DNA from 2 places in the Sphaerisporangium sp. NPDC005289 genome. Region 2 is predicted to be linked to the other one. Evidence: predicted binding sites of a transcription regulator. Region 2 holds the regulator's gene; the other holds the start of a gene.
What was found. The regulator HrcA, encoded in region 2, represses chaperone genes, less so after heat shock. The targets are predictions, from matches to a motif close to TTGGCACTCTCNNNNNGAGAGTGCCAA.
Positions count from the first base shown of each region.

Region 1: ABZT47_RS23670 (FmdB family zinc ribbon protein) is a predicted target of HrcA. The motif match lies at 2,722-2,748, and genes of this name have one in related genera.

Region 1 is NZ_JBEXGS010000013.1:235,289-239,699, reverse strand. Features, by position in the region: gene ABZT47_RS23680 (LCP family protein) at 1-840, opposite strand, end outside; gene ABZT47_RS23675 (potassium/proton antiporter) at 968-2,470, shown strand; gene ABZT47_RS23670 (FmdB family zinc ribbon protein) at 2,788-3,132, shown strand; gene ABZT47_RS23665 (S-methyl-5'-thioadenosine phosphorylase) at 3,333-4,139, shown strand; gene ABZT47_RS23660 (RcpC/CpaB family pilus assembly protein) at 4,393-4,411, shown strand, end outside.
Region 2 is NZ_JBEXGS010000001.1:498,594-503,004, reverse strand. Features, by position in the region: gene ABZT47_RS01925 (DUF3097 domain-containing protein) at 1-394, opposite strand, end outside; gene ABZT47_RS01920 (hypothetical protein) at 416-1,372, opposite strand; gene hrcA (heat-inducible transcriptional repressor HrcA) at 1,647-2,657, shown strand; gene dnaJ (molecular chaperone DnaJ) at 2,658-3,797, shown strand; gene ABZT47_RS01905 (16S rRNA (uracil(1498)-N(3))-methyltransferase) at 3,794-4,411, shown strand, end outside.

The DNA.
Region 1 (4,411 bases), on a different contig from region 2:
GTCGGTCAGCATGTCCCGGCTTATGATCTTGTGTCCGAGGGCTCCGACGAACGCCTGCTGGCGCTTGATCCGGTCGAAGTCGCCGCCCGGCAGGTTGTACCGCTGACGGACGAACAGCAGCGCCTTCTCGCCCTCCAGGTGCACCAGGCCCTGCGGCCAGGTGACCTTGTTCGCCGGGTCGTACACCTTGCGCGCGACGTAGACGTCGACACCGCCGATGACCTGCGTCATCGCAACGAACCCCTTGAAGTCCAGGGCCGCGAAATGGTCGATGCGGACCTTGGTCAGGTCCTCGACGGTCTTGATCAGCAGCTTCGGGCCCCCGAAGGCGTACGCGGCGTTGATCTTGTTGTTTCCCCGGCCGGGGATACGGACATAAGAGTCGCGGGGGATGCCGATGAGAGTGAGCCGCTTCCGGTCCGCGGGCACGTGAACGATCATGATGGTGTCGGCCCGCTGGCTGCCCGACTCGCCCGGCCGCTTGTCCGACCCGATGAGCAACCAGTTCTGCGCGTCCCCCACGGCCTTGGCCGGTCGGCCCGCGTCCTCGGGGAACGCTCCAGGGATACGCTGGATGTTGCCGTTGAGCGTGATCTGACGTTCCATCACCAACGCGAACGCCGCCGCGACCACCATGGCCAGAACCAGCCCGGTCGCGATCGTCAGCCGGCGTAACAACCGCCGCTTCCTGCGCGGCTTGACGGTCCCGGGTGGCTGCGGCGGCTCGGACGTTCGGGACGCATCGGACATATCGGGTTCCTTCACGGGGACGACCTCGTCGCCGTCGACGAAATGGTCCTTCCTCGCGCTCTCCAGGACCGGGGAAGTGTCGTCGGCCAATTTCGTCCCCTGCAAACCCGTTGTTCCTCTTCGTCTGTGTCGCGAGTGACGGTAGCCCATAGCTGTTGCTCGTGGTAGTGGCCTATACGAATACGACACAATGGACGCAAACGCGGGAGGGGGGCCGGTGAATCTTGATCTCTGGCTGCTCCTCGCGTCCATCGTCGTGATCGCCGCCATCGCCTCCGTGCGCGTCGCCCACCGCACCGGACTGCCCAGCCTCCTGATCTACCTCGCCATCGGACTCCTCCTCGGCGAAGCCGGCCTGGGCCTGCAGTTCGAGAACGCGAAGGTCGCCCAGCAGATCGGCCTGGCGGCGCTGGCGGTGATCCTCGCCGAAGGCGGCCTGACCACAAGCTGGGAGCACGTACGCCGGGCCGTCCCTTCCGCGGTGGTACTCGCCACGGTCGGCGTCGCGGTGAGCATCGTCGCGCTGGCCGCGGCGGTGCACTGGCTGATCGGCATGGACTGGCGCACCGCCCTGCTCCTTGGAGCGGTCCTCGCCTCGACCGACGCGGCCGCCGTGTTCTCCGTCCTGCGCCGCCTGCCCCTTCCCGAACGCCTCTCGGGCATCCTGGAGGCCGAGTCGGGGTTCAACGACGCGCCGACCGTCATCGTCGTCGTCATGCTCAGCCAGATCAGCACACCGATGCCGAGCGTGGGGCACGTCGTGCTGGACGCGATGTTCGAGCTGGCCATCGGAAGCGCCGTCGGCCTCGCGGTCGGGCCGCTCGGCGGCTACGCCCTGCGGCGGGTCGCCCTGCCCGCCTCCGGCCTGTACCCCATCGCCGTGCTCGCCCTCGCCTTCGTCGCCTACAGCGGCGCGACGCTGCTGCACGGCAGCGGTTTCCTCGCCGTCTACCTGGCCACACTGGTACTGGGCAACATGCGCCTGCCCCACCGTGTGCCGACCCGGGGCTTCGCCGAAGGAGCCGCGTGGCTCGCCCAGATCGGCCTTTTCGTCATGCTCGGCGTCCTCGCCAGCCCGTTCGAACTCCCGCAGATGGTCGTGCCCGGACTGATCATCGGGCTGGTGCTGCTGCTGTTCGCGCGCCCGCTGTCGGTGGTCGTCTCCGCCCTGGCCGTACGCGTGACCCGCACCGACCGGCTGTCCTGGCGGGAGCAGGCGTTCCTGTCATGGGCCGGACTGCGCGGCGCGGTGCCCATCGTGCTCGCCACCATCCCCTGGGCCGCCGGCATCACCGGGGCCAAGGGAGTGTTCAACGAGGTCTTCGTCATCGTCATCGTGTTCACCATGGTGCAGGGACCGACACTGCCGTTCCTCGCCCGCGTCCTGCAGGTCAGCGCCCCGGCCGAGGCACGCGACCTCGGGGTCGAAGCGGCGCCGCTGGAGGAGCTCAACGCCGACCTGCTGCAGGTCAGCATCCCTCCGGGGTCCGGGCTGCACGGCGTCGAGATCTTCGAGCTCCGCCTGCCGTCGGACGCCGCCGTCACCATGGTCGTACGCGAGGGCCGCTCGTTCGTCCCCGAGGGCACCACGCGGCTGCGAGCCGAGGACCAGTTGCTCGTCGTCACCACGGCCGCCTGCCGCAAGGTCGTCGAACGCCGGCTGCGCGCCGTCAGCCGCCGCGGCAAACTCGCCGGCTGGTACGGCGAACGCGGCGAATGACCCCTTCACCCTGCTTCACCCCGCGCCAACCCCGCACGACAGTCCCGCCGGCTTCGGAGACCGGCCTCCCAAGAGAACTCCGTACCCCGACCCCCGACGCGGTCCGCGACTCGTTCGGGTCATGGGGCTCATCGGTCCTCAGAACGGCCGGGGACCCCCGCGACGTCCACCCCACCCGACCCCCGCGGTGAGCCTCACGACAGGGATTAGAACCCGTCCGGGTGGCGTTTAGCCTAATCGGCTGCGTACCATTAGCAGTCGCAGCGGTAGAGTGCCAATCTGCGTTGAGCCACACTGAGCCATATGAGGAGGAGCGCGTGCCCACCTACCAGTACGCCTGTACCGCTTGCGGTGAAGGGCTCGAGGTCGTCCAGCGTTTCACCGATGACCCGCTGACCACCTGCCCGAACTGCCAGGGTCAGCTGCGCAAGGTGTTCTCGGCCGTCGGCATCGTGTTCAAGGGTTCGGGCTTCTACCGGACGGACAACCGCTCCTCCGGTTCCTCGACCTCCTCCACGACGTCCACCGGCTCCAGCTCCGGCGGTTCCTCGAGCTCCAACGGTTCGTCGGACTCCGGTGGCTCGTCGGACTCCGGCTCCAGCACGCCGGCGAAGAAGGAGCCCGCCTCCGCCAGCGCCACCCCGAGCAGCTCCGCCGCCTGACGCCTCCCCGGGTTGTACGGCCGTCCCGCCGTACAACCCGATTCGCATCCTTCCGCCCCGGCGTCGGCCGGGTGTGATGACCAGCGCCGACCGCGTGTGCGTTGACGGTCGTCCACAAGCTGAGCGGCGGCACCGACGGTTGTCCACAGCCTTGCCCTCCGCCCTCACCGCCCCACGTCCGTGCCGCTAATCTCGAGCCCATGGTCATGACAGCTGACATCGGGGTCATCGGCGGTTCCGGGTTCTACTCCCTCCTCGACGACGCCGAGGAGATCGAGATCACCACGCCCTACGGGGCTCCCAGCGACATCATCACGGTCGGCCGCATCGGCGAGCGCACGGTGGCGTTCGTGCCCCGTCACGGCCGAGATCACCGGTTCCCGCCCCACCGCATCCCCTACCAGGCGAACCTCTGGGCGCTGCGTTCTCTCGGCGTGCGTCAGGTCGTCGCCCCGAGCGCGGTCGGCTCCCTGCGCGCCGAGTACGGGCCGGGCACGCTGGTGATCCCCGACCAGCTGGTCGACCGCACCTCCGGCCGGGCGCAGACCTACTATGACGCCGGTGGCGCGGTGCACGTCCCGTTCGCCGATCCTTACTGCCCGGTCGGCAGGGCCCTCGCCTACTCCCGGGCCGAGGCCGAGGGGTGGAACGCCGTGGACGGCGGCACCCTGGTCATCATCGAGGGTCCCCGCTTCTCCACCCGAGCCGAGTCACGCTGGTTCACCTCCAACGGCTGGTCGATCGTCGGCATGACCGGCCACCCCGAGGCGGTCCTCGCCCGCGAGCTGGCCCTCTGCTACACCTCGCTGTCGCTCGTCACCGACCACGACGCCGGCGTGGACACCGGCGAGGGCGTGACGCAGGAGGAGGTCTTCGCCTTCTTCGCCGCCAACAGCGAGCGCATGCGCACCCTCGTCGGCTCGGTCGTCGCCGAACTCCCCCTTGACCGCGCCTGCCCCTGCGGCGACGCCCTGAACGGCATCAAGCTCCCCTTCGAACTCCCCTGACCACCGTCCTCCAGCACTCTCCGCCCCACCTCCCCCTGATCCATCAGCTCACCCCGCATCCGCGAGCCGTACCGCGTTGCGACCGACCTCATGGCCGACGGTCGCGACGCGGGCGCGCGGGCGCATAGCTGACGGTCGCGGCAAGAGCCGCGCGTACGCGGCCATCCCGGACCGCGACTCTCGCCCGGGGTGCGACCCACGGGCCGACAGCTTGTGGCCGGGCACTCTCACCCCTCGACAGGAGCCAGGCATCATGCAGGCCGCCATACCCA
Region 2 (4,411 bases):
CGTGGCCCCAGATCTTCTCCACGAGGGACGCGTCGTGCACCCCTTCGACGTAGATGCGGCTCTCGCGGGCGACACGCGCCCGCAGCCCCTCGACGGCGATCGACCCGGACGCGCTGCGGCCGGGCCCCGTGGACGCGGCCTCCGGCGCCGGTCGCACCAGCGTCACCGGCCTGCCCTCCAGCAGGAACGCGGCGGGCGCCAACGGGAACACCCGCCGCCGCCCGAAGCGGTCCTCCAGGGTGACGGCCTCCTTGTCACAGGCCACCACGGCGCCGCAGAAGCCCCCCTCGGCGTCCTCCACCACGAGGTCGAGCTCGGCCGGGACCTTGGGGATCTTGCCGCGCAGCGGCCTCCGCCAGTCTCCGGCCAGCACGTCCCGTCCGTAGTCCCGCATACCTGGGCACGCTAGCAAAGATCATGCCTGTGGCGGTGCGCCCTGCGGCCACGCGCCGCCGTAGGGGGCGGCGGCCGCCGCCTGCCGCTTGCGGTTCCGGCCGCGCCGCACCAGGACGACGATCGTGGTGACGACCGCGAGCAGGAACCCGGCCAGCGGGATCAGGAACAGCGAGGCCACGCCTCCGGCGAGGGCGCCGGTGTCGGCGGTCAGCGACTTGCCGACCCCGAACAGCACCTGCTTGCCGGCCTCGGCCTGGCAGCTCACCTTGTAGGTGCCCGCGGCGGGCACGCCGATGTCGAACACGGCCTCCCACACCCGGCCGTCGGCGGACACCGTCTGGGACGCCTTGGGCGAGGTGAGATCGACCTTCTTGCCGGCGCCGTCCACGGCGAGGCAGTTGATGTCGGTGGGCCCGGACGCGGAGGCGTACAGGATGGGCTTGTCCTTCGGGTCCATGGGGACCGACACGCTGCCGCCGCTCTGGAAGGTCTGTGTGGGCGCCGCGTCGGTGATGGTCTTGAACAGGCCGCCGGCGAAACCCACGATGCCCACGACGCCGCAGATCACCGCGACGAGCCAGGCGAGCACGATCCACAGCACCCGCGGCCGCACCGGTCCGGGCGCGGCGGGCGCGGGGGAGGCGTAGAGCGGGTGCGCCGCCTCGGACGCGGGCCCGCCATAGGAGGGGCCCCCGTACGAAGGCCCGCCATAGGAGGGCCCGCCGTGCGAGGGGCCGCCTGGGACGCCGTACGGCCCGCCGGCGGGCGGGCCGTAGGGGGAGGACCCGGCGGGCGGGCCGTAGGGTGAGGGCCCGGCGGGAGCGCCGTACGGCGGGCCGCCGGAGGCGGGGCCGTGCGGGCCGGGGCCCGAGCCGGGCGGAGCGCTCTGCGGCGGAGGCGTGACCTGCGGACCCGGGGAGCCCGGACGCGGCGGTCGCCTCGTCGCGTCGGTCAGGCGGGGATCGTTCTCGCTCATGAACCGAGTCTGGATCAGATGACTTGCCGGCGAATAGCAACCCACTTGTCACCGCCCGGGCATCCGGCCGCCCGGCACGTGCTCCATTCGTCCGGCGGTGGAGGGAAGTCGGCGGATGGGCGGAGTGGGGCCGATTCGCGGGAGAGTGGGGAGGGTGGTGCGGTCTGAGTTATCGCACCCTGAGGCCCATGGCCGTACACTTGGCACTCGGGAACACTGAGTGCCAGACGAGGCGTTTACGCAGGCACGAACGCGAGGCAGGGAGGTGAGCACGTTGCTCGATGAACGCAAGCTGGCCGTTCTGCGCGCCGTTGTCGAGGATTTCGTGTCCACCAACGAGCCGGTCGGGTCGAAGGCATTGGCGGAGCGTCACAATCTGGGGGTCTCGCCCGCCACCGTGCGCAACGACATGGCCGTGCTCGAGGAGCAGGGCTACATCACACAACCCCACACCAGCGCGGGGCGGGTCCCCACCGACAAGGGCTACCGGTTGTTCGTCGACCGGCTGTCCCAGATCAAGCCGCTGTCGGCCGCCGAGCGCCGTGCGATCGAGACGTTCCTGGCGGGCGCCGTCGATCTCGACGACGTCGTGACCCGCACCGTGCGGCTGTTGGCGCAGCTGACCCGCCAGGTGGCCGTGGTGCAGTACCCGTCGCTCATCCGCTCGACGGTCCGGCACGTCGAGCTGGTGCCGCTGGCCGAGCGGCGCATCATGCTCGTGGTGATCACCAACACCGGCCGCGTCGAGCAGCGGGTCGTCGACCTGCCGGACGTGGTGGCCGACGACCAGGTCGCCCACCTGCGGGCGTTGCTGAACGCCTGCCTCGACGGGTGCAGGCTCGGCCGGGTGGCCGAGACGGTCGCCGACCTTCCCGAACGGCTGCCCGAGGGCGACCGGCCGATGGCGACGACGATCCTGTCGGTCCTGCTGGAGACCCTGGTCGAGCGGCACGACGAGAAGATCGTCTTCGCCGGCGCGGCGAATCTCGCGGGCGACTTCAGCGTCGGCCTGCGTGAGGTGCTCGAGGCGCTGGAGGAGCAGGTCGTGCTCATGCGCCTGCTCGGCGAGGCGAACGACCACTCCGCCCTGACCGTGCGCATCGGCTCGGAGAACCCCTACTCCGGGCTTCACGGCACCTCGATCGTCGCCGCCGGGTACGGTTCGGGCGACAATGAACTGGCCCGGCTCGGAGTGCTGGGCCCGACGCGAATGGACTACCCGGTGACGATGGGAGCGGTGCGCGCAGTGGCACGCTATGTCGGCCAGATCCTGGCGGGATCCTAAGTGGCCCGCGACTATTACGGCATCCTCGGGGTGCGCCGTGACGCCACTCAGGACGAGATCAAGAAGGCGTATCGCCGCCTCGCACGTGAGCTCCACCCTGACATCAACCCCGATCCCGAGACGCAGGAGCGCTTCAAGGAGATCAATCAGGCGTACGAGGTCCTGTCGGACCCGAGCAAGCGCCAGATGTTCGATCTCGGCGCCGATCCCTTCGGCGGCGCCGGAGCGGCCGGCCCCGGCGCGGCGGGCTTCGGCGCGGGGTTCCCGTTCAGCGACATCATGGACGCCTTCTTCGGCGGCGGAGGCGGCGCGCGCGGCCCCCGTTCGCGGGCCAGGCGCGGGCGCAACGCCACCATCCGGGTCGAGCTCGACCTGGCCGAGTCGGCGTTCGGCACCACGCGCGAGCTGGTCGTGGACACCGCCGTGCTGTGCGAGGTGTGCCAGGGGTCGGGCGCGGCGGCCGGCACCCATCCCGACACCTGCGACATGTGCCACGGCCGCGGCGAGATCTCCCAGGTCACCCGGTCGTTCCTCGGCCAGGTGATGACCGCCAGGCCCTGCCCCCAGTGCGGCGGGTTCGGCTCGGTCATCCACCACCCGTGCCAGGAGTGCTCCGGCGACGGGCGGGTGCGCACCCGGCGCACGATCAAGGTCCGCATCCCGGCCGGCGTCGAGGACGGCACCCACATCCAGCTCGCCGGCGAGGGCGAGGTCGGCCCCGGCGGCGGCCCGCCCGGCGACCTGTTCCTCGAGATCGTCGAGCGCCCGCACGACACGTTCGAGCGGCGCGGCGACGACCTGCACTGCACGGTGCAGATCCCGATGACCGCGGCGGCGCTCGGCACTATCCTCACCGTGCAGACGCTCGATGGGGCCGAAGAGCTGGACGTGCGCCCCGGCACCCAGTCGGGTCAGGTCATCCCGCTGTACGGGCGGGGCATCCAGCGGCTCAACGAGACCGGCAGGGGCGACCTGCTGATCCACGTGAACGTCGAGACCCCCACCAAGCTGGACGCCGCCCAGGAGGAGCTGCTCAAGGAGCTGTCCAAGCTGCGTGGCGAAGAGCGCCCGCCGGGCAAGTTCGCGCCCGGCCAGCAGGGCTTCTTCTCACGCCTCCGGGACGCTTTTAACGGCCGATGAGCGTCCCGGTTTTCCTGGCCGATGACCTGTCCGGTGACGAGATCGTCCTCGGCGGCCCCGAGGGGCGGCACGCCGCCACCGTGCGGCGGCTGAGGGCGGGCGAACGGGTCGACCTGACCGACGGCGCGGGCGCGGTGGCCGAGTGCGCCGTGCGCGACGCCGGGAAGGACTTTCTGCGGCTGGAGGTCGTCGGCCGCCGCGTGGTGCCCGCGCCCGACCCGCGCCTGGTCGTCGTCCAGGGGCTGCCCAAGGGCGAGCGGGGCGAGCTGGCGGTCGAGATGATGACCGAGGCGGGCGTGGACGTCATCGTCCCGTGGGCCGCGGCCCGGTGCGTCACCCAGTGGAAGGGCGAGCGCGCCGCCAAGTCGCTGGCGCGCTGGCGCTCCACGGCCCGCGAGGCCGCCAAGCAGGCCCGGCGGTTCCACCTGCCCGAGGTCGCCGAGCAGGCGAGCACGGCCGAGGTGGCGGCACTGCTGCGCGGCGCCGCCGCGGCGGCCGTCCTGCACGAGGAGGCCGTCGTGCCGCTGTCGCGCCTGGAGCCGCCGGCGAGCGGCGACATGGTGGTGGTGGTCGGTCCCGAGGGCGGCATCACCGACGAGGAGATCAAGCGGTTC